Regions from separate parts of the Rossellomorea sp. DA94 genome, predicted to be linked through region 1. Evidence: riboswitches for the same ligand, from Rfam matches in the RefSeq annotation. Region 1 holds a riboswitch; each other region holds the start of a gene.
The links. Region 1 has a riboswitch for S-adenosylmethionine ahead of mtnK (S-methyl-5-thioribose kinase). Riboswitches for the same ligand answer to the same signal wherever they lie in the genome.

Region 1 (8,271 bases):
ATCGCTTCAATGACACTCTTATTCCCAACGGCAAAACCGACTCTCCAGCCTGCCATATTATAGGTTTTCGATAATGTATATATCTCAATCCCGACATCCTTTGCACCATCCGTCTCAAGAAAGCTCAGAGGCTTCTGTCCATCGAAACCGATCGCCCCGTAAGCAAAGTCATGCACCACACAAATATCATGCTTTGAAGCAAGTTCCACCGTGTCCTCGAAAAAGGATTTTGTGGCGGTAGCACCCGTTGGATTATTGGGGTAATTGAGGAACATTAATTTCGCCCTTTCCCATTCTTCACGGGAATGTACACGATAGTCCGGAAGAAACCCATTCTCCTCTTTCAACGGCATCTTGATCATACTGGCTTCTGCCAATGCGACCCCCGATACATAATCCGGATAACCAGGATCCGGGACAAATACTCCATCCCCGGGGTTCAATAAACATTGAGGGATCTCCACCAAACCTGCTTTTCCTCCGAAGAGAACCGCTACTTCGGTTTCGGGATCTATCTCCACACCGTATTCCCGCAAATAGAAAGCTGCAATCGCCTCCTTAAAGCTCGATAAACCACGAAATGGAGGATATTTATGGTTAGAAGGAGATTGAGCCGCTTCTGTTAGTTTTTCCACAATATGTGGAGGGGTCGGCTGATCTGGATTTCCCTGTCCCAAATTAATGACATCATGCCCCTCATTCACAACAGCATTCACAGTTCCTGCAAGGGAAGCGAAAAATTGTTCCGGTAATGATTCCAAGCGTTTTGCTTTTTCAAAGTGTTTCATACATTCACCAACTCATTTTTTTGAAAATTAATTACTTTCAAATTCTAATCACAAATGATATAACGGAACATAAAGAATGTAAAGGAATAAATGACAAAAAGTACATAACGAGGTGAAGGTAATGATTCAAAAGGTGGGTCTCGCCCAGATGGATATTGTGTTTGGGAATCCTGAAGAAAACAAGATGAGAGTGGAACAGTGGGTCAAAAAAGCAAAGGAAGAGGGATGCGGTGTCGTCGTTCTTCCTGAACTCTGGACGACAGGTTATGATCTGACACGGATAGATGAGATCGCAGATGAGGGAGCCGAAGATTCTTCCTCCTTCCTGACTTCCCTGTCAAAAAAATATTCCATTCACATCATAGGAGGCTCTGTTGCCAATAAATCAACAGATGGAGTTAGAAATACACTATTGGTGGCTGATGCATATGGCGTGTTGGTGAAACGGTATTCAAAGCTTCACTTATTCAAACTAATGAATGAACATCATTACCTACTTCCCGGAGAGGAAGACGGGGCGTTCTCTCTTGATGATACGATGATGGCAGGACTCATATGTTACGACATCCGTTTCCCTGAATGGTTCAGGAAACATGTCATGATGGGAGCGAAGATTGTCTTTGTGGTGGCTGAATGGCCGTCTGCCAGAATGGATCACTGGCAGACCCTCTTAAGGGCACGTGCGATTGAAAATCAATGCTTTGTGATTGCATGCAACCGTGTGGGGAGTGACCCTGACAATGAATTTGGCGGCTCCTCTCTTATCATCGATCCATGGGGGGAAATCCTTGCAAAAGGAACCCAAAGTGAACAGTTGGTCGCTGCTGAAATCAATTTACAGGAAGTAGAAAAGGTCCGTAAACAAATTCCGATCTTTCAAGACCGGAGACCAGATTTTTATTAGAAAATATTAAAAAACCGTTGACATGGAAAATACTTCAATGGTACCATTCAATTCAAATGAACATTCAGAATTTTAATTAAATAGGACATACGCAACTCTTATCAAGAGCTGGCTGAGGGATTTGGCCCTATGAAGCCCAGCAACCGACCATAATACCGTTGTAAAACGGGGCGCTGTATGCGCCGGATGATCAATCCAGTAAGGCACGGTGCTAATTCCAACAGAAAGATCATCTTTCTGGGAGATAAGAGGCGAAGAAGATGACTCTTCAAGCCTCTTTCGAACATGGAAAGAGGCTTTTCTTATGCCGCGGAAAAGCCTCCCTAACACCCTTTCTTAAAGGGTTCACTAAAAGGAGGAACGAAAATGGCAATCACTAAGCTCAATACGTATCAACCACTGACGGAACAGTCGGCCATTGCTATGGCCGTGAATGTAGGAATATTTGAAGACGGTTCACTTTTAACTTGTGAAGAAATCGGGGATGGGAACCTTAATCTCGTTTTTCATGTCGTTGAAAGGAATTCAGGTAAAGGAATCATCATCAAGCAAGCCCTCCCCTATGCAAAGGTTGTAGGTGAAAGCTGGCCACTTACGATCGAAAGGGCAAGGATTGAAGCGAGTGCCTTACACCTTCAGCGATCATTTGTAGGCGATCTCGTACCGGAAGTGTATCATTCTGATCCATCCCTTGCCGTCACAGTGATGGAGGATTTAAGCAACCTCACCATCGCACGTACCGGCCTGCTCAATGGGAATAAGTACCCAAAGCTATCAGACGACATTGGTACATTTCTTGCAAATACACTGTACTTCACCTCTGATTATGCCCTTCATCCATTTAAGAAAAAAGAATATGTGAAAGAATTTTCTAATCCTGAGCTATGCAAAATCACGGAGGACCTAGTATTCACGGATCCTTTTTTCAACAGTGAAACGAATGAGTTTGAGGAGGAATTATCCGGGGATGTCCAGAAATTATGGGATGATTTCACTGTAAAACTCGAGGTCGCAAAACTTAAAAAAAGCTTCCTTACCGAAGGGGAAGCCCTGCTTCATGGAGATCTCCATACAGGCAGCATCTTTGTGGATGACGAACACACCAAAGTCATTGACCCGGAATTTGCTTTTTATGGGCCGATCGGTTTCGATATCGGTCAGTTTATTGCCAATCTTATTTTCCAAGTGATCGCGAATCCAGGTGAAAAGGAATTCATCCTCCACCATATCGAAAATACTTGGAACGTCTTCTCTGCTACTTTCTCCAGACATTGGAAGGAAAGTGGTGACGCCTATACGAAGGTGAATGGGTACCTTGAGTATGTATTGGAAAAGAGTTTTCAGGACAGCATCGGTTTTGCAGGATGCGAGTGTATAAGAAGGACAATCGGTCTTGCACATGTGGAAGACCTCGAGAGCATCGAAGATAAAGAACAAAGATTAAAGGCAAAACGAGCATGCCTCAACCTCGGAAAGAAATTGATTGTAAATCGGAAACACATTCTTTCCATTGAAGAGCTTCTGACTTTAGTACGGTCACATTCTGAATAATTAAAGGAGATACTCATGACACATACACCGACCATTCCAACTTCACTCGAGTGGCATGAAGATCATTTACTGATTCTTAATCAACAAAAGCTGCCGAACACTGTGGAATATTTGACGCTAACGGACATTACAGACTATTATGAAGCCATCGTTTCGCTTAAAGTGCGAGGCGCCCCGGCGATCGGGATCACAGCCGCCTATGGATTGGCACATGCTGCTTCTCATTATGAAACAGACAATCTGACAGAATTCAATCACCTTTTCAGGAAGGATAAAGAATACCTCGCTGATTCAAGGCCGACGGCAGTCAATCTGTTCTGGGCATTGAATCGGTTGGAACAAGTTCTTGCCCATGCACAATCCGTGAATGAAGCCAAGACCAATCTGCTTCATTCTGCCATTCAGATCCATACGGAGGATGAGGAAATATGCAGGATGATCGGTGAACACGCATTGGATGCATTGGATGACAAGAGGAAGATCATGACCATCTGTAATGCGGGATCCATTGCCACGGGTAAATATGGAACGGCACTTGCCCCCTTTCACCTAGGCAGGGAAAGGGGAATAGGGTTCCAAGTATTCGCCTGTGAGACACGCCCTGTCCTTCAGGGCGCCCGACTCACTGCCTGGGAGCTTCAGCAATCAGGAGTCGACGTGACCCTCATTACTGACAGCATGGCCGCTCATACAATAAAGGAGAAAGGTGTGGAAGCTGTGATCGTCGGAGCCGACCGGATTTCTGCGAACGGGGATACCGCGAACAAAATCGGTACGTCCATGCTTGCAATCCTATGCCATCATTACAATATACCATTCTACGTGGCTGCTCCTTCTTCTACATTCGATCTCACCTCGAGAACAGGTGACGATATCCCGATTGAAGAAAGAGGGCCAGACGAAATCACGATGATGGGTGGCTCTATGATCGCACCCGAAAACATTCATGTTTATAATCCCGCTTTTGATGTGACTTCCCATGAATTGATTACCGGCATCATCACCGAAAAAGGTGTGCTGTATCCACGTTTTCAAGAAAGCATTCAACGGATTATAAATCAGGCATAAATAGATTGAAAGAGAAGGAATTCACCCTTCTCTTTCATTTTTCATTCTGCTAGTTTTGTAGATGCCCACATTTCCTTCGGATTCACCTCATAAATGCCGTTTTCCCGATACATGAACTGATGGATGATGAACTCTCTCCTCAAGGTGGCGAAATCTTCATGGAATTGTAGAATGTACTCATTCAGCTCTTTTTCCTTATACTTTTCCCCCACCTTCAGACCTTCCACGAGGTGTTCAAGAATGAATAGTTTTTTCTTTTGTTGGGCGGGAATACTTTTGATCCGTCCATTTTTCTCCAGAAAATTGTTCTTTCACCTTCTGTTTTTCCTTCACTAACTTCTCTGACATTGTCCTGTCCCCTTTCTCTTCTTGAGCAAACCTGTGCAGAACGTCCCCGTGATGACTTAATACTTTTTTATTCAAATGGTAGTAAACCGTGTTCTTCTCTTTCCGTGAATAAACAAGGTTGCACTCTTTCAGTTTCGTCAAATGATGGGAGATCGTTGGCGCAGTAAGTCCAAGCTTTCCTGCTATGGCCCCCACGTGCAAACTCTCTTCTGCCAATAAATAAACGATCTTGATGCGGGTCGCGTCCCCCATCGTTTTATGAAACGCGATCTGTTTGCTTAATTGCACCGTTCCACCTCCTACCTATTTAGATTATCATCTAATTAGATGATAATCTAAATAGAACAAATCATCAACTGTTATTTTCAGAATTTTCCCCTGCATGACCGTTTCGTGTCGCCAAAACCAAAAACAGGCATTCTCCACATGGAAAATGCCTGTTCCTGTTATTGTTCTAATGAGAGTAACGTTTCTTTTTTGTCTATCTGCTTTCCTGCATAACCGGTGAGTGTCTTATTTTTCCCAATGACACGGTGGCAAGGGATGATGACGGGAAAACGGTTGGCTTTATTCGCCTGCCCCACAGCCCGGACTGCTTTCGGTCTTTGAATGGCTTGTGCTACATCCTGATACGACCAGGTTTCGCCATAGGGTATTTCCTTGAGGATATTCCATACTTCTTTTTGGAACTCGGTCCCTTCGATTTTCAAAGGAAGATCAAATGCTCTTCTATCACCCTTAAAAAACTCCAGTATCTGTTCCTTTGCTCTAATCAAAATGGGATGATCCGTTTCGATGGACGCTTCTTCCTCCACGAACTGCACAGAAAGCAATTGAGTCGAATCGGCCGTAAGCTTTAGATTCCCGATGGGGCTGTCGATTACAATCGTATGAATGGTCATATTACAGGACTCCTTTATGATTTAGGCAGATAGATATGGAAAACGGTTCCTTCTCCAACGATGCTTTCAACCTGGACGCTGCCTTTATGTTCTTTAATAATCTTAAAGCTTACCATAAGCCCAAGTCCAGTCCCTCTTTCTTTTGTTGTATAAAAAGGTTCGCCGAGCTTCTTGATTTTATCCTTTGAGATTCCGCCTCCCTGGTCTTTAATTTCGATATGAATCAACCCGTCCTCGGTCTCCCCGATGCTGATGGAAATCACCCCTCCATCCGACATGACTTCAATTGCATTCTTAATGACATTGATGAATACCTGTTTTAACTGATTGGGTTCAGCTACTATGGTCGGGAGGTCTTCCTGATACCTTTCCTCATACTGAACATTATGCATGACAGCCTGTGCACTCAGCAATTCCACCGTATCCTTCATGATCCTGATTAAATTCGTTTCCTGGTATTGGATCGCCTGAGGTTTGGCCAACACGAGAAACTCCGTGATGATTGACTCAATACGCTGGAATTCAGAAGTGATCACATTAAAGTACATCTCATGATCCTTTCCGACGCTGTTCTCAAGCAGTTGGATGAATCCTTTAAGCGCCGTCATCGGGTTTCTGATTTCATGCGCGATCCCTGCCGCAAGCTCCCCTACCACACTTAATGTGTCAGACTTCCTCAGTTGTTCCTGCATCTCGATTTGATCTGTGATGTCCCGGATGATGGTTAAATTCAGATTAGAGAGCAAATTGTATTTCGACGATAATTCAACGTATTGAACCCTGTCCTTGGAGGATGTCAGCGTTTTTAAAAATGTTGCCTGACCTTCATCCTTCAATTGATGCAGATAATCCTCATAGGCTTCCTCACCCGGCTCAATATTCAATATCTCACGTACATCTTTACCAATGAGCTGATCTTTATCCAACTTAATGATGTTACTCACTTCAGGATTCGAATCAACGACGACATAATTGTGATTGGTCAAAAGCAGTCCGTCCAATGATCCTTCGAATATCTTCCGGAACCTTTCCTCACTCTCACGCAGTTCCTTCTCCATTTGATATCGTTCACTGACATTACGGAATATGGTCATATTATAACCATCCACGGAATGAAGCTTGGACGTGAATTCCAAATGTTTGAGCTGATTGTTCGGCATGAGGAACAACACCTCATCCCTTACAGCCCCGCTTCTATATAATTGTTCCATGACCAAATCAAACTTCTGGCTTTCCAAGGGATAAACGAAATCCCTGATTTTTTTTGAGAGGAGCTCGGAAAGTGTGCATTCAAATATCTTCAGTGCTGAAGAGTTCGCTTTAAGGACCCTTCCGTCCTGATCCCATAAGACAATGGCATCTATCGCTTCTTCAAACAACCCTTTGAACAATTCCTCATTACGCTTCAGCTGGATCTCCATCTGCCTTTTTTCCGTTACATCTCTGAGAATGGCCATGTGGAGTTTATGATGGACGTATGGACTTGTCGTAAATTCCACGATTGAAATACTTTGTGATTTCTTGATTGGAATTTCACCACGGGCTTTTTTATTTTGAGAAATCAATTCTTTGATTTTTTCAACCTTATAATGGGCATTCTCGGGAATGAAGGAACTGATATTCCTCTTGGTGATCTCATCCTTATCGAGTCCCACTTGCAAACTGAATGCATGATTCACATCATTGATATTTCCATCAATATCGAATAGCACGATCCCCTCTGAAGCATTCTGGAAAATGTTCGATAGTAAGTGTACATTTAAATGATCTTTGCGCTCCTTCTCCTTCAGTTCCGTTACATCCTTAAAATATAAATATGCATTAGGTGAAATGGTCGATTTTTTCAGCAAAAGTTCGACGTGGATGATTTTCTTCTCATTTACATTCATCAGGGTTTCGTCTTCCAAGGTTTTTCCCGTTTCCATTACTTCCTTATAATGGGCAACTATGGGCGCGGGCACTGAAGAGAAAAACGTGCTGAAGAGCTTCCCTACAACATTCTCATCATTTGACTCCAGGGTTTCATATGCTTCGGGGTTGGCATAAACGATTTTCAACTCTTTATTGATCACAAGCATCGGCATGGGTGAAGCTGAGCAAATTTCCCTATCGACGGGATGACATAAATCCCTATTTTGCTCTTCCTTCACATTACTACTATTAGTCATTTCCTCATCCCCCTACTAAATTAAAAGACGACCATTGGCTTAAATCTTACAGAATCCGCATAGCTCCCCGTACTTCTGGTGATAATTAACAATGAAAATCATGTTTTGCTCATTGTATCCTAGGGTAAGAATGAATTAGGATTAAACTTTTCTAAAAGATGGTGAAGATATGAAACAGCGCGACTATTACTTCGACAATGCCAAATTCATTTTGATCTTTTTAGTGGTATTTGGACATGTCATCCGATCCTATATCGAAAGCGATCCCTTTATCCTTTCACTGTATAAAACGATTTACACCTTCCACATGCCGGCCTTCATCCTTGTGGCAGGATTCTTCGCGAAAGGATTCTATAAAAAGGGATATATCCAGAAACTTGCTAAAAAGTTGATACTTCCTTACATTGTGTTTCAACTGATCTATACGGTGTACTATCATTTTCTGTATCAAAAATCAACATTCGAGGTGGATCCACTTAATCCTCACTGGTCATTGTGGTTCCTTATCAGCCTTTTCTGCTGGAACGCACTCCTTTATGCTT
Region 2 (8,271 bases), 2.3 Mb from region 1:
AATCAACGGTTACATATCAATATTGAGAAAGAGTTAAAAACATATAAAAAATTACAATTAGATTTAGAATTGTGGCATGATGTCATGATCAAGCAGGTAAATGGGAAGGTCGAGTTATTGAAGGAGACCATTGAACAAAATCCGTTAATCCAGATCGAAACCTTGAACGGGACATATAAGATATTGAAAGCAAGATACTTTATGATGAAGGGTAAGCTTAAGGATGCTGGATTCTATTTAAGTCAGTTCTCTAATAAGCGTCTATCCTTTCATATGTCCGATTATGACTTTCAGCTGTACTATCATATAAAGGGGATGTACGAGCTTGAGAAAGGGAATCCCCAATCTGCGATTATGTTTTTGGGAAGAATAGACCGGGATATCTACTCCAATCCTGAATCATACTTTCATCTGTCCATTGGCTATCATGAGTTAGGGCAGTATGACAGGTCCTTGCGATATAGTCAGCAGGCCTTGAATTATTTCAAAGAAACATTTAATTTTACAAGATGTATTGATGCGGCTACGATTCAGTTGATTGCGGAAAGCAAACATGGAGAGGAAGGTCTCGAGTCAATAGTAGAGAAGTATGATGAGTTGATTCAGCATTGTGATAATCTGCATGATCACGGAAGAAAAGCCATTCTTTATCTGAATTTAGGTAGGTTGTATCGGGACTTGATGCAGGATAGAAAGGCACGGGATGCCTATCAGGTCGCATATGGATTATTGAAACATGAGTCACCCACAGAAGACTATGTCAGAATTCTTTTTGGCTATATTGAGAGTTCCATGGATGTAGAGGGGCCGGCACTTGAAAAATTGGAAACTTTGATAGAGGAAGGACTCCGTTATGCAACCGCCAATAAAGATTCCTGCAAAGAGTGTCTATTTACGATGCTTGGTATCAGGGTTCATGAAGGGGAAGAAGCATATTATCAATATATGGAGACTATCATCATCCCATTGTTGAAGGAAGAAGGGCAATACTCCGAGTGTAATTACTATATTCAAAAGCTCTACAATGGGAAAATGGTTAAAGAAAAAGAATGCGTTAACAGCTAATCACAATACCCTGTAAAGGAGAGATAGGATGGAAAACCCAGATCGATTAATTTCGTCATTCGATGAGGTGGCCTTAAGTGATTATAAAATGCCGATCATCTGTATCTATCAGAGTCCGAAAGATTATCAAGGCATGTTTGTAGCAAGACTATTCGATGTGAATCAGCCGACACATAACATTTTGATGAGACCAACTTTAGAAGCGGTCAGAAGTGAAATCCCGGAACGATTCTCCGTTGTACCGAAAGCTCAAGGGGAAGATGACAGCATTGTCGAAACGTGGATATGACTCTCGTAAAGAAGCTTCATTTCTCTCTGAGAGAAATGAAGCTTCTTTACGTATTTTTGTTTGCGTTCGGATAGAATTTATCTTCGATTTCTTTATATTCCCTGAAGTGGCCGGTGAGGCGTGCAAGCTTATGAACCTCTTGGAGAAGAAAGGTTTTATCTAATTCGTAAATGACCTCCCTTTCGATATGATCGATGGTGTTGCAGGCGAATTCCCAAAGATCTTTGTGCTTCGAAGGCTGGATGGATTCGGCTAAAAGTGCCAGTGCACGTACGATTTCCGTTATGATTAAGTGATTGTCTTTCGCATAGTGTCGAATATAACCAAATCCACGATAGAGATAATAATCGAACGGTTCCGATTGGAGGATGACCCGTATCCTTTCATCTTGGTCGATTAAATAGGGTGTGAAGGATAATTGATCCTCCACCGTCAGCATCAAATCGGCCATCTGGTCGATCGTGTTCGAAGCCGTTTTGGGATCGTCATTCCCCAGGGATTTAATCGCCACCTCTGCGAGTTTGTGGATCCCCATCTGCAGGTCTTGGATTTCTGTCTCTTTATGGCCCATTTCAATGAATTGAAGGTATGAATCAGTAAGGATATTGTTTGTTTCAGGGCCCCATAAGCTCAGTATTTCATTTCCGGCGAGTACATAATCGCCCACTTTATAATGAAGCTGTAGGAGAAGATTCTCTTTCTGTGCGCGTTGAATCATTCCCTGGAAGTCTACTAACTGAATATATCCGGAGTGCTTAGCCTTCACATGAACAATGTTCTTTTTCTCTTCCTCCATGATGTCCCCATTTTCTGTCGTGCGATGTGCTTCTAAATCCTTCTTCAGCGTCTGATGGATCATCACTTCAGAAACCTGTTTCATATTATACGTGATATTATGGACCTGCATCCAAGTCGACACATGATTAATGAAGAAGATGAAAGTGACGGCTGAAAGAAAGGCAAGGAAGATCGTCATCATGGGTGCAGCGACAAACATCTCCTTCTTTGAACTACCGATAAACAGAAAGAGAAGGAGGACATAAACAAAACTCCCATTAAAAATACCGAGGGCGTGCTGCGTCTGCTTGTCCGAAATGAAATCCAAAAGCATTCTTGGAGAGAATTGACCACTGAACGTCGTCAACACGACTAAGAGGGAATTAAGTGTAAAGGCACTGAGCGTCAGAACGCCACCGATAAGTGTGCTCACCAGGATTCTGGTGACAGAGGCATCCATACTCAATAGATCGAACGTATACTGTGAGATTTCCAATGATAGATCCAAGTAAAGGGTAATGGCTACCAGCAGTACGGCAAGACATATGTATAAGAAAGGCATATACCATATGGTCAGCCGGATTTCATGCATGCGCTGACGTTTTGACATGAGCAAATATTTTCTGATGGAAAGGGGGAGCATTTTTTTAAACATGATTGAAACGGTTCCTTTCTAGTAAATGGATATGGATTAGTTTTCCCTGCCAGTGTAGGTTAAAACCTGAATTTCAAAAATAGATTCATAGAGGGTGGATGTTTCAAAGGAAATCACAGTAAACCCATGTGAAATTAAGTTGTCTGACAAATTAGAAAGAATTTTTTAAAAATACCGAAAATGGTATTGACGGAGGAATGAATCACCTATATAATCCAATTCATACTCAAATATCAAGTGAAAACGTAACGTTATATCTCTTATCAAGAGCGGCGGAGGGATAGGCCCGATGAAGCCCGGCAACCTGCAGGATCAGTCTGTAAAGGTGCCAATTCCTACAGATTCCATGTGAATCTGGAAGATAAGGGGAGGAGCATACACACTAAGCCCTCTTCTTACAAGAAGAGGGCTTTTCTTTATACCCTCATTCTTTCCACCATGCCCGGTGGATCTTCAGAAAGAAGCGATGCGATACAAACGACAAAAAGGAGGCTAAAAAGATGTCAGCGATAAATGTGGCGATACTGGGCTTTGGAACTGTCGGTCAAGGGGTTTGTGAAGCCATTGATACTCACCAGGACAGATTGAAGGAAGCACTCGGGAAAGAGGTGAAGGTGAGGGCGATTCTCATCAAGGACCCGGTTAAACAAAGGGAAATTGATCCGTCCATTAAGGTTACGACAGAATTCAAGGACATTCTTGACATACCGGATCTTCATGTGATTTTTGAAGCGATTGTAGGAGAAGAACCGGGATACACGTATTTATCGAAAGCGGTGGAGAAGGGGATTCACATCGTCACGGCCAATAAAGCCATGTTTGCTAAATTCGGCCCCAGCCTTATGGAGAAAGCAAAACGTCACACTGTATCCGTTGGTTTCGAAGCGACAACAGCCGGAGGGATCCCGGTCATCGGCACGATCCGCCAGCTCCTGAAGGTAAATGAAATCAAAAGCATCCAAGGCATATTGAATGGGACTTCCAACTTCATTTTGTCCCAAATGAGGAAAAAGGGTCTTTCCTTTGAGACCGCTCTAAAGCAGTCCCAGGAAAAGGGGTACGCAGAGGCGGATCCGACGAGCGACATCGAAGGATATGATGCCTTTTATAAATTGCTGATTTTGAGTCAGACCGCTTTTGGCAGACAGCCAGATTGGAAGGATATCCGACGCAGGGGGATCACACACTTGACGGCAGAATGGCTGCAGGCAGCCGAGTCCTTCCGATTGCGCTTTAAACACGTAGGTTCATTGGAACGTGACGGATTCAATCGGATCAAAGGTGAAGTAGAGCCGGTCCTCGTCCACGACACCCATCCTTTCTACGGTGTGGAGGATGTGGAAAATGCGATTTCATTAAAAGGGAGTCTCGTAGGAAGAATCACACTACTTGGGCCGGGCGCCGGTAAATGTCCGACAGGAAGTGCTATGGTGGAGGACTTTCTTTCACTGATTCAAGGGAAATACACGGCCTCTCCTGAAAGTGCAGTACACAATGGAGAGGTTCTGGAAGATAGCACAGGCCAATGGGTCTTACGTGTTCCTGCAAATGAAGACTATCAAAGGTGGATTCCGTTGTTCACACTGAAAGACCGCATTCAGCTTGGCGATTTCCTGTATGTCTTTGTAGAAGGCAGGAAAGAGGACATAGAATCAGTTCTTACATCACAGGAACAGATCCAGGCAGTGTCCATCCTGGACGAAATCCCACTTGAAAATGCAGTGAAAGAAGGGATTGCGGTTTCCTGACGATTTTATTAAAAAAGCAACAGATCTGATAGAAAGTAGGGGGATCACTTGAGTATCGTCGTTCAGAAATTTGGTGGAACCTCTGTAGGTTCTGCGGATCGAATTAAACGGGTAGCAGGTTATGCGTTGAAGGAAAAGGAGAAAGGGCATGACGTGGTGGTGGTTGTATCGGCCATGGATAAAACGACGGACGCCCTTGTAAAGCTTGCGGGAGAATTGTCTGATGTTCCCCGGAAAAGGGAAATGGATATGCTCCTTTCAACAGGGGAACAGGTCACGATTTCCCTTCTGACAATGGCCCTCCAGCATAAAGGGGCGGAGGCAGTATCCCTGACCGGCAGGCAGGCTGGGATCCGGACAGACGCGGTGTTCGGCAATGCCAAGATCACTTCCATAGAAACAGGGAGAATCGAAGGGGAATTATCAGCCGGACGGATTGTGGTGGTCGCTGGTTTCCAAGGAGTTACAGAGGATGGTGAGCTCACTACGCTTGGAAGGGGTGGTTCAGATACAACCGCAGCTGCCCTTGCTTCCGCACTGAAAGCGGATCGATGTGACATTTACACGGATGTGGACGGGGTGTATACCTCAGATCCGAGAGTGGTCCCACGGGCTGCTAAAATCGACGGTTTATCGTATAATGACATGCTCTGTTTTGCCACGATGGGAGCAAATGTCCTGCACCCTAGAGCGATTAAGCACGCAAAGGAACATCTTGTCCCTTTAATCGTCCGTTCGAGTTTAAAGGAGGGGCGGGGTTCCGTTATTAGTGCTAAAGCTCAAAAGAATGGAAGCATAGTCGGCGTGGCGCTCCAGAAAGGTATTTCAGTCCTTACCATCCATGGGTGTGATGGAGGGGAATCCTTGATTCTGTATGACCTTGATTCTCACCATATCGAAACAGAGAGGATCAAGCATAGAGAAGACCTTGCACTGATCATAAAAGATGAGGATGTCCATGCAGTGAAGAAAATCGTCAGCGGCTATAGCGGGGCATATTCTCATTTTGAAATAGCGGAAGATCTATCGAAAGTATGTGTGATAGGGAGTATCCAATCTTCCGGTGAAGTAAAAGAAAAGGTCACCAATGTTTTTCATGATTATCATATCGGGAAAGTATCGGTTTGGGAATCATCGGTTGGCCTAAGTGCCCTTGTCGATCGCGGTGACGTTGAAAAAGCAGCAAGGATTCTCCACATGCACTTTGGTCTGGATTATATTGAATCCAAAAGGGCGATATTATAAAGGGAAAAGTGTATAGTCCTGTCTATACACTTTTTTCTTTATGGATTGATGGACACAGGCGTCCCGACAGGAACAATCTTAGAGAGCTCTTCCACGTCTTTGTTATACATCCTTATACACCCCTTGGAGACTGCATTCCCGATGGAAGCAGGGTTGTTTGTACCATGGATTCCATAGCTTTCCTTCGATAAACTCATCCACATCGTCCCAAATGGCCCCCCTGGATTCGGTGCTTTATTGAGGATGATGAAATCCCCGATGGGTGTTTCGAACAGGACTCTTCCTACAGCGATGGGATACTGTTTTATCTCAACCCCATCTTTGAATAGACGGAGGGTGCGATTGTTAACAGAGACTTCTATTCTATAAGGATTGCCGGTAGTATCGGGGATACCGGGAATGGTGATCGTTTGTCCTGGATAAATTTGATCCGGATTGATGCCCGGATTGGCAGTCAGGATGGCAGAAAGCGGAGTCCTGTAGTCCCTTGATATTTGTCCCAGTGTTTCTCCTGTTTTCACCGTATGAATCAACAGGGGTCACCTCCTGTTTCACTTTCACTTCATACTATGTGCAGATAAGGAAATCAGTGAGAAGCGGAAAATAAAAAACGCCTGCATTCTGAGGCAGGCGTTATGTGGACGTTATTGAGGAAGGTTCTGCTGTGGAACTTCCGTATAGCTTTGCAGCATGAGGGTCATATCCTGGTCATTCAGTTGAGGGACCTGATAGTATCCATGCTTGTTCTGATAAAGGAAAATTTCATAGCTCATTTCAATGAAGTTCGGCACACTGTCCGCTACAACCCGTCGCAACACAGGGTTTGTCATTTCGAGAGCCGTCATGGCAAGGAGAGTGGCCAATGATTTGGTCTGTCCGAGCATATACGCAGACAAACCTTTGTCTGAAAGGTCATTCACGGACTGATTGGGCTTTTTAGGAGCACCCGGTTTGATGCCGTAAGTGGCAGTGTGGGATTGGTTCATTTTGTATTGCTGGGTGGGTACTTGTGGATCATGTCCCGTTGAAAAGCTCCCTACGATTGAATTATACATAGTCGTTACAAATGCGGTCTGCCGTTTTACGATATCTTTTAACTCAGGGTCCTGAATATGTTGATCATACATTTGATACTGATCGAGCATGCTGATGATTCCTGCGATGATTTCATGGGCATCGAACAACTCATGTCCCCCATGATCTTTACTTTGGGCGTTCATCATGTTCGGTGGCATCCCCGACCCGGGTTGGTTCATTGGCTGCTGTTGATTTTGCACAGATGTTCTCCTCCTATGGTAAATAGTATCGTTGATTAGAATAACCGGATTGATTATATTTATTCCGAAATCGATTTAATACTTCCGGACTTGTCCGAATACAATGGGAAGAAGTCGATTTGAAGGTGGTCGAACATGAGTATCTTTATTAGTTATATTGTGTTGGGTTTATCCCTTTCAGCACCGATGGGTCCGATCAATGCAGCTCAGTTGGACAAGGGGATCCGATTCGGTTTCCTCCATGCCTGGCTTGTCGGGATTGGAGGGATGGTGGCGGACGGGATCTTTATGCTCCTGATTTATTTTGGGATTGCTCAATTCATTGATATCCCGATCATCAAACTTTTTTTATGGATAATTGGATTTTTTATTCTGACCTACACGGGGATTGAAAGCCTTCTAAAGTCCGGAGACATTGAGGCTAATGCTGGGAAAAATCATAGTGAGACAAAAGGGAAGGCCTTTCGTACAGGATTTTTTATGGCAATATCCAACCCGATGAGTATTTTATTCTGGCTCGGGATCTATGGTTCCATCCTTGCTAAGACGTCAAGCTCTTACGAATCGTGGCAGGTCCTAGTGTACAGTCTGGGTATTTTTCTCGGTATCACCATTTGGGATGTGACGATGGCCGGTGTCGCAACGGGGGCGAGGAAGCTTGTCAGTCCGGGGATCCTGCGCTTCATTTCCATTGTTTCCGGGATTGTTTTGATGGGTTTCGGCATTTATTTCGGCGTGGAAGCCTGCAGGTTATTATTCGGCTAGACAGACACCCAGACGGTTTCTTCCTAATAGGATACATGAGTAATCCTAAGGAGGGATCGGCTATATGTTATGTTCAAAGAGCTGGATCGATCAACATATGGAGAAGCTTACCCCGTGGCAGCAATCCGCTTACCGCCACTTCTCAGCCATGATGCTGGATGAAGAGCATCCTTATCCTTGCGTACCCGGGAAACAAGGGTTTCAATCTGATACACTTCGTTTCGGTTTTACGGGGGATCCAAGAAGTGGGGAAGCTTCGGAAAAACTGGCATCTTACTTAAAACAATACGGTGAGATTTCCAGGGAGACTGGAAATTACGCTTCTCTGGTGGTGTTCTGTCATTCAGATGTGATAGGGGAAAATCTGTCGGTTGAAACCTATGAGCAGGTTTTTTGGAATATGTTGAACCGTGTCCACCAAATGGACGAAAAGCCCTGGCCGGATCACAT
Region 3 (8,271 bases), 2.3 Mb from region 1:
GACGGTTACGAACTCACTTTCCCCATTCTCATGGATGAGAATGGGGATATCGGAGACGAGTACCGGGCATTCACGATCCCGACCACTTACATGATCGACACAAACGGCCTCATCCAGCACAAAATCGTCGGCCCCATGAACGAAGAAATGATGGGTAAAATGGTCGAAGGGATGAAATAATGAGAGGGACGGACCTCGATCAGGACGTTTCAATGCATACACTATGAGGTATAAATAACCATGACCCAAAAAGGAGGATCACTATGTTCCACTACACAAAAGAAGTTTCAATGAATGTGAAGGATGCCGTATCAGCAGTAGAGGCAGCCTTGAAAGAAGAAAGCTTCGGGGTTCTGTGGAATCTTGACCTGGCCGCAAAGCTTCAGGATAAAGGGCTGGATTTTAACGAAGAAGTCGTTGTCCTGGAAGTATGTAATCCCCACGAAGCGAAAAAGGTGCTGGAAGAAAGCATGCTCGTCAGCTATTTCCTGCCTTGTAAAGTGACGGTATATACAGAAAAGGGAACGACGAAAATCGGTATGGCAAAGCCGAGCAAGCTGATTGAAATGGTTGATAACGATGAATTGAAGCGGTTGGCGTTGGATATCGAAAATCGCCTGATCGGGTGTTTAGAAAACGTCTGACGAGGAGAACCTGTTGCATTAATGCGACGGGTTCTTTTTTTTGCCTCCCAACACCTCATACTCCTCACAATCTTCTGAATATGATACACTTTTAAAAATACATAGATTCAGGAAGGATGACAGTGAAATGAAATTCACCACCAAGGTCGTACATAGTCAGCTGAAAGGAACAGAGGAAATCCGTAGTAAGACAACACCGATCTACCAGACGTCTGCTTTTTCTTTTACGTCTCTGGAGGAGCTTGAGGGCTTCTATGAGGGGAAGTCTCCTTATCTTTATTCAAGGACGGGTAATCCCAACACGGATGAACTTGGGAAGATGGTGGCAGAACTTGAAGGAGCTCCTGCCGGTGTCGCCACGTCTTCCGGATTGTCGGCGATCCTGGTTGGTCTCCTTGCCATTGTTCAGGCAGGGGACCATATTGTTGCGGCGGAGGATTTATACGGAGGCACTTTCCATATGCTGAAAGAAGAGCTGAAATCATTCGGTATTTCGACCTCCTTTGTCGATTTCACGAGTGAGGAGGAAATCGAGGCAGCACTTACTCCCGACACCAAACTTCTCTACAGTGAGACGGTAACCAATCCATTTATGCGGGTAGAGGATATTTCAAGAATGGTAGCTCTTGCCGAAAAGCATAACCTGAAATCGATGATCGACAATACATTTGCTACTCCATTTCTGCGTCAGCCCTACCTTGAAGGGGTCGATCTGGTCGCTCACAGCGCTACGAAGTATATCGGCGGGCATAGCGATATCACAGCGGGAGTCGTAGTCGGAAATGAAGAACTTGTTCAAAAGGCAAGGGAAAAGGTCGTCAACATAGGTTCCAACTTAAGTCCTTTTGAAGCATGGCTCACATGCCGGGGGGCGAAAACATTGGCACTTCGGGTGGGGACCCAGGCTCAGAACGCGGGAACACTTGCAGATGAACTGCGCAGCAATGAGCAGGTGAAGAAGGTCTATTATCCAATTGATCTATCCGATAAAGGAAATGGCGCAATCGTCACCATCGAACTCGATGACAGCTGCAATATCAGCACATTCTTCAAATCCCTTGGGTGGATCAAGATCATCCCGTCCTTGGCCGGCGTGGAAACAACGGTTTCCTATCCGCTTGGAACCTCTCATCGTGCCCTTCCGAGAGAAGCGCAGGAAAAACTAGGCATCAACACCCATGTGGTGCGCATATCGTTAGGTATCGAGGATGGGGAAGATATCGTTTCTCAATTCAACGAGGCAATAGCAGCTTCTGTTAAAAAATAAAAAATTCTGAAAATGGTCTTGACGTTGAGGCTGGTTACCCTTTATAATTCATCTCAACGCATGAATTTTTCACATTGACAATTAAATGCTCTTATCCAGAGAGGTGGAGGGACTAGGCCCGATGAAACCCGGCAACCTTCATGTACGCACTATGCGTCACATGAAAAGGTGCTAATTCCTGCAGGCGATCTGCCTGAAAGATAAGAGGAGGACCCTATTCAATTAGACCCTCTTCTTAGGAAGAGGGTTTTTTATTTTATCCTCTTCTCGCTTCTTAGGCTTTTGCATGGGGGTTCAGCAGGAGAATGTTTGGATGATTTCACCTGCTGATATTCTGTGAAAAATCAGCAGGTGAAATCATCCCGAAAATCAGCAGCTGAAATTCTTCACAAATTCAGCTGCTAAAAAAAACCATCCAATTCAGCAGCTGAACCCAACCAACCAACCATCCACATCAATCCAAAAACTAAAAAACTCTAGGAGGAATTCCAAATGACCAAATCATTCGATTTCGACACACTTCTTCTTCACGGCGGCCAGGAGCCGGACCCAACTACAGGCTCAAGGGCGGTACCCATCTATCAAACGACATCCTACGTGTTCGACAACAGCGATCACGCCGCAAAGCTATTCGCCCTTGAAGAACCGGGAAACATCTACACCCGTATCATGAACCCGACCGTTGACGTCCTTGAGAAGCGCCTCGCCCTTTTAGAAGGGGGAATCGGAGCCCTGGGTGTATCATCCGGGATGGCCGCCATTTCTCTTTCCATCCTGAATATAGCCGGTGCAGGGGATGAGATCGTGGCAGCCACCAATCTGTACGGTGGAACGTACAATTTATTCTCTACGACTCTTCCGAAATACGGAATCAAGGTTCATTTCGTCGATCCGACTGATCCGGAAAACTTCCGAAAGGCGATTACGCCGAAAACAAAAGCGGTATTCGCAGAGACGATCGGAAATCCGAGCCTGCACGTCCTGGACATCGAGTCGGTGGCGAAAGTGGCCCATGACCATCATATCCCACTCATCATCGATAACACATTTGCCACACCATATGTGTGTAAGCCGATTGAGTGGGGAGCGGACATCGTCATTCACTCTGCAACGAAGTGGATCGGCGGCCACGGTACGGCCATCGGGGGAGTCGTCATCGACGGTGGGAAGTTTGATTGGAATCATGAAAAATTCCCTGGATTCACAGAAGAGGACAGAAGCTATAATGGACTTCGCTACGCACAGGATGTAGGGGCGGCCGCATTCATCACAAAATTAAGGGTGCAGCTGCTTCGGGATCTCGGGGCGTGCTTAAGTCCGCAGAACGCATTTCTGCTATTGCAGGGACTGGAAACCCTCCATCTCCGCATCGAACGTCACACGGAGAATGCCTTGAAGATTGCGGAACACTTAAATCAGCACAGCGGAGTTGCCTGGGTTTCTTATCCGGGTCTGCCGCAGCATCCGTCCTACGCTCTTGCTCAAAAATATTTGAAAAATGGAGCAGGTTCCATCGTCGTCTTTGGAATCAAAGGGGGCAGGGACTCAGGACGTAAAGTCGTCGACAACATTTCCCTCTGGTCCCATGTTGCCAATGTAGGGGATGCGAAGTCATTGATCATCCATCCAGCGTCCACGACGCATCAGCAATTGAACGATGAGGAAATCCGGGCCACAGGCGTAACCGAGGACCTTGTAAGACTTTCCGTCGGATTGGAATCTGCGAAGGATTTGATCGAGGATCTGGATCATGCGATTGAGGTGGCGTTGGAAACGTCCCGGGTATAAAAGGAACTGATTTCACCGGGGTGCCGCGGCGTCCCGAACAACATAAAAAAAGGAGGTGGAGGAATGGAGAATTCATACTCATACGAAGTAAGCTCCATTACCATCCCATCCCTCACATTAGAGTCAGGCACCACATTGCACAATGTAAATCTGGCCTATGAACGGACCGGCAATAAAGAAGGCCCTGTCATCCTCGTTTGCCATGCCCTCACCGGAACCCATATTGTGAAAGGGACAAGAGAGGACCGGGGCTGGTGGGATGGACTGATCGGACCAGGATCCTACATTGATACCGATCTATACAATGTGATTGCTTTCAATGTGTTAGGGGGATGTGAAGGCAGTACGGGACCGACGTCCACGGATCCTGAAACCGGAAAACGTTACGGACCGAATTTTCCCCACATTACCATACGGGACATGGTCCACGCTCAATATGAAGCACTCCAACAGTTGTCCGTCGACCACATCGAAGCAGTGATCGGCGGGTCGCTTGGTGGAATGCAGGCATTGGAGTGGGGAGCCCTGTACCCGGCATATATCCATAAGGTATTCGCCCTCGCCGTCTCACCGGCATTGAATGATTACGGTCTCGCCTTCAATCATATCGGGATCACAGCGATTGAAGGGGATCCCGATTTTCAAAATGGCCACTATCCTCACGGGTCCATATTAAAAGGACTTGAGATTGCCAGGATGGTCGGGATGGTGACCTATCGTACACAGGAGTTGTTTGACAGGCGCTTTCAGCGGGAGAGGACGAATGAGCAGTACAATGTAGAAAGCTATCTTGATTATCAAGGAAAGAAACTCGGAAAGAGATTTGATCCGAACAGCTATCTGACCCTCCTGAAAGCGATGAACACCCATGATATCGGGAGGGGAAGGGGAGGCACGGAACTGGTCGCCGATTCCTATCCGTGCGAGCTGGTCTCGATCAGCTATGAGGGTGATTTGATCTATTCTCCTCACTATTTAAAGGAATTCACCACACAAGCCGCTAAAGGTGAACATTACTTTATCCCGACAGCCTTCGGTCATGACGGGTTTCTTGTGGAATTTGAGAAATGGGGAGGGATCATCTCTTCTCATCTGAAAAATCATCAAAATCAGAAAATCGTGACGGGTATGAAATAATCCGCTGCCAATCATAACTCGTCCCCCTCCGGCATATAGTTAAATAAGCAAAGACATCGCACCGCCTAAGCGCGTTTTTGTGTGGTGTCTTTTTCGTTGGATGGGAATGCGTACGCTGCTCTCATCCATACCATAAACTAACGACAAGCTGGAGGGGAATATATGGAGTGGACGGGCAGAAAGCTCATCATCACCATCATCATTAGCATGTTGATCGGTGCAGGAGGAATGTATGGCGGCTTGGAGTGGACGGGCAGTTCCGGGTCCGGGGACGAGCTGGCCCAGTTTAACGGCAAAGGGGAGCTGAATGATAAGCTTCACAAGGTGGAAGTCGCGTATGATTTGATCAGTGACAAGTTCTTTCAGGATGTAGATAAGGGACAGCTCGTGGAAGGGGCGATTCAGGGGATGCTGAAGACCCTGGACGATCCATATTCGGTGTACATGAATGCGGAGACCGCTTCCCAATTCAATGACGCGTTGGATTCTTCCTTTGAAGGAATCGGGGCAGAGGTCACAATCATGGACGGGAAACTGGTCATCGTGGCTCCTTTTAAAAATTCTCCTGCCGAGAAAGCCGGGCTGAAACCGAATGATCGCATTATCAAGGTGGATGGGAACAGCATTGACGGGCTTGACCTTTATGAAGCCACGTTGAAGATCAGAGGGAAAAAGGGTACGGAGGTAAAATTGGAGATTACGAGAGAGGGTCTTTCAGATCCGATCGAGGTGTCCGTGAAGCGGGACGATATCCCAGTTGAAACGGTGATCTCCAATGTGAAGGAAGTCGATGGGAAAAAGACGGGCTATATCCAAATTACGACCTTCTCGGAAAATACCGCCGTCGATTTTAAAAAGCAGCTGGCAGAACTCGAGAAGAAAAAGGTAGAAGGATTGGTTCTTGACGTGAGGGGTAACCCGGGTGGACTCCTTTCCAGTGTGGAAGACATCCTCAAACAGTTCGTGACCGAGAAAAAACCGTATGTGCAAATCCAGGAACGAAGTGGAGAGGTGCTGAAATCCTTCTCCAACAGTAAGGAAAGAAAAGCGTACCCGGTGGTGGTTCTCATCGATGAGGGCAGCGCATCGGCATCTGAGATCCTGGCAGGGGCCCTTAGTGAGGCGGAAGGATATCCACTGATTGGGACGAAGAGCTTCGGAAAAGGGACCGTGCAGCAGGCAGTACCGATGGGTGACGGAAGCAATATCAAGCTCACCATGTTCAAATGGCTGACCCCGAACGGGAATTGGATTCATAAGAAGGGGATCAAGCCGGATATCCCGGTCAGACAGCCATCCTACTTCTATGCCCATCCTCTTCAAGTGGAAAAACCAATGGAAGAAGGCACGAACAATGAGCAGGTGAAAAACGCCCAGGAAATGCTTCAAGGATTAGGTTTCACCCTTGATCGTGTCGATGGTTATTTCAGTAAGAAAACCGCTAAAGCCGTCAAGGATTTTCAGATCCAGGAAAGCCTGGACGTAACGGGAGTCATTGACGCCAAGACCGGCGAAAGGCTGCAGGAAGAAATATTTGAAGCGGTGCAGAATGAAAAGAACGATTTGCAGCTGCAGGCAGCCTTGGAGTATATAAACCGTACGGCCAGTAAGGATCAGTAAAAAGCAGAGATCTCTCTTCGTGAGAGGTCTCTTTTTTTGTGGGGGCATTTGATTCAATTTCGACTGTATGGAGCGGAGAATCCGCACTTATTCTCTCAATCTATCTATTATAATAATGACCTTCCATTTACTAGAAAGGAGATTGATAGAATGTTCTCAGTCAAAGACAAAGTCGCCATCGTCACAGGCGGTGGACGGGGCCTCGGGAAAGAGATGGCCCTGGCATTGGGAAGTGCTGGTGCTCATGTTGTGGTCTGTTCGAGAAACCAGTCGGCGTGTGAAGAAGTGATGGAAACGTTGATTGGTTCAGGTGTAAGGTCACTCGCCATTCCTTGCGATGTGACGCTGAAAGCGGATGTTATACATGTAGTGGAAACGGTGATGAAAGAGTTTGGAAGAATCGATATATTGATCAATAACAGCGGGACGTCCTGGGCCGGTCCATTTGCTGACATCCCTGAAGATAAGTGGGACAAGGTGATGGATGTCAATGTAAAGGGGGCTTTTTTATTTTCCCAGGAAGTGTCCCGGATCATGGTCAGGCAAAAAGCAGGGAAGATCATTAACATCGCTTCCGTTACGGGGTTTGGCGGGACGAACCCCATGCTCATGGATACGGTACCCTATAATACGAGCAAGGGTGCGGTCATGACGTTGACGAAAGATCTTGCCGTGAAACTTGCACCGCATAATATCCAGGTGAATGCCATCGCTCCCGGTTTCTTTCCAACCAAGATCACGAAGGAACTTTTTGCTAGTCAGGGAAATATGATCAAGCAGCATATACCAGCAAGGCGATTTGGACAGGGAGAGGATCTGAACGGGGTCGCCATCTTCCTTTCCTCTGCTGCTTCTGACTATATAAACGGTCACATCTTAGTCGTGGATGGCGGCATCCGGGCGCAGGTATAAGGAGGGGGAGACATGGATCTATTTTATGAGGAACTGAAAAAAATCGGAATGAGTGTGGAGTATGAGTTGAATCAGTGGATTGTAGGGAAGCTTGATGACCCGGAAGTGGTAGCGGTCGTCAAACAATGGCTTGAATTATTCCAAACAGTACTGGTATTCATTCAACTTCTTTCACTCTTACAGACGCTGAATGAATAAAGAATGGAAGTGAATACATGAAAAAAGAGATTGAACAAAAAGAACGAGCCCGTTGGAAGGGATTCATCGAGACTTTGCAAAATGATAGTGAGTGGCAGCCGAATTTTCCAAGGGAAAAGATCTGGACGAACAATAATAGTAGATTGTGGCACTATGCCCCTGTAAATGAAAACGGGCATATTCCTGTGTTCTTACTATACTCGCATATTAACAAGCCATGCATCCTTGATTTGACAAAGGAACACAGTCTGATAGGGACATTTCTTCAAGAAGGATACGACGTTTATCTTCTTGAATTTGGTGAACCCGTAGTGGAAGAGAAAGGTACAGGAGTCGCGGAGTATCTGTCTCACTATGTGGACCCGTGCATAAAGAAGGCCCTTCAACATAGTGGGAAGGACGAGCTGTCCCTTTCCGGATTTTGCTTAGGTGGGACGCTGGCTGTCATTTATGCCGCTTTAAACCCCTGCCTGATCAGAAATCTGCTTCTTTTTGTCACGCCGATTGACTTTGGTCAGGTCCCCGCTTATCACAATTGGGTGCAGGCTTTGAAGAAAGACGAAATAGATCTCCCGGGTATCATGGAAAGAATCGATCTCATACCGGCCCCCATGATCCGTTACGGGATGAGGGCTTTAACTTCGCCCATTTACTATTCTCCCTACTTGTCGTTGTTAAATAAAGCCTACGATCCCGACTATGCCC

Region 2: it holds a riboswitch for S-adenosylmethionine, as region 1 does, so the genes downstream of both, P8596_RS20660 (homoserine dehydrogenase) here and mtnK (S-methyl-5-thioribose kinase) in region 1, are expected to answer to the same signal.
Region 3: it holds a riboswitch for S-adenosylmethionine, as region 1 does, so the genes downstream of both, P8596_RS21115 (O-acetylhomoserine aminocarboxypropyltransferase/cysteine synthase family protein) here and mtnK (S-methyl-5-thioribose kinase) in region 1, are expected to answer to the same signal.

The regions. Positions count from the first base shown of each region.
Region 1 is NZ_CP122397.1:1,691,721-1,699,991, reverse strand. It holds gene P8596_RS08890 (pyridoxal phosphate-dependent aminotransferase) at 1-788, opposite strand, end outside; gene P8596_RS08885 (carbon-nitrogen family hydrolase) at 910-1,692, shown strand; SAM riboswitch class I at 1,788-1,943, shown strand; gene mtnK (S-methyl-5-thioribose kinase) at 2,059-3,243, shown strand; gene mtnA (S-methyl-5-thioribose-1-phosphate isomerase) at 3,259-4,311, shown strand; partial or broken gene P8596_RS08870 (DUF2087 domain-containing protein) at 4,353-4,947, opposite strand; gene P8596_RS08865 (methylated-DNA--[protein]-cysteine S-methyltransferase) at 5,106-5,561, opposite strand; gene P8596_RS08860 (PAS domain S-box protein) at 5,576-7,729, opposite strand; gene P8596_RS08855 (acyltransferase family protein) at 7,899-8,271, shown strand, end outside.
Region 2 is NZ_CP122397.1:3,954,644-3,962,914, reverse strand. It holds gene P8596_RS20675 (helix-turn-helix domain-containing protein) at 1-1,065, shown strand, start outside; gene P8596_RS20670 (hypothetical protein) at 1,094-1,354, shown strand; gene P8596_RS20665 (DUF2254 domain-containing protein) at 1,401-2,786, opposite strand; SAM riboswitch class I at 3,044-3,154, shown strand; gene P8596_RS20660 (homoserine dehydrogenase) at 3,287-4,534, shown strand; gene P8596_RS20655 (aspartate kinase) at 4,583-5,779, shown strand; gene P8596_RS20650 (L,D-transpeptidase family protein) at 5,818-6,312, opposite strand; gene P8596_RS20645 (spore coat protein) at 6,424-7,056, opposite strand; gene P8596_RS20640 (LysE family transporter) at 7,192-7,821, shown strand; gene P8596_RS20635 (YqcI/YcgG family protein) at 7,886-8,271, shown strand, end outside.
Region 3 is NZ_CP122397.1:4,060,036-4,068,306, reverse strand. It holds gene P8596_RS21130 (peroxiredoxin family protein) at 1-180, shown strand, start outside; gene P8596_RS21125 (DUF302 domain-containing protein) at 264-644, shown strand; gene P8596_RS21120 (trans-sulfuration enzyme family protein) at 772-1,911, shown strand; SAM riboswitch class I at 2,000-2,118, shown strand; gene P8596_RS21115 (O-acetylhomoserine aminocarboxypropyltransferase/cysteine synthase family protein) at 2,404-3,699, shown strand; gene metX (homoserine O-acetyltransferase MetX) at 3,763-4,836, shown strand; gene P8596_RS21105 (S41 family peptidase) at 4,999-6,456, shown strand; gene P8596_RS21100 (glucose 1-dehydrogenase) at 6,607-7,368, shown strand; gene P8596_RS21095 (hypothetical protein) at 7,381-7,566, shown strand; gene P8596_RS21090 (alpha/beta fold hydrolase) at 7,584-8,271, shown strand, end outside.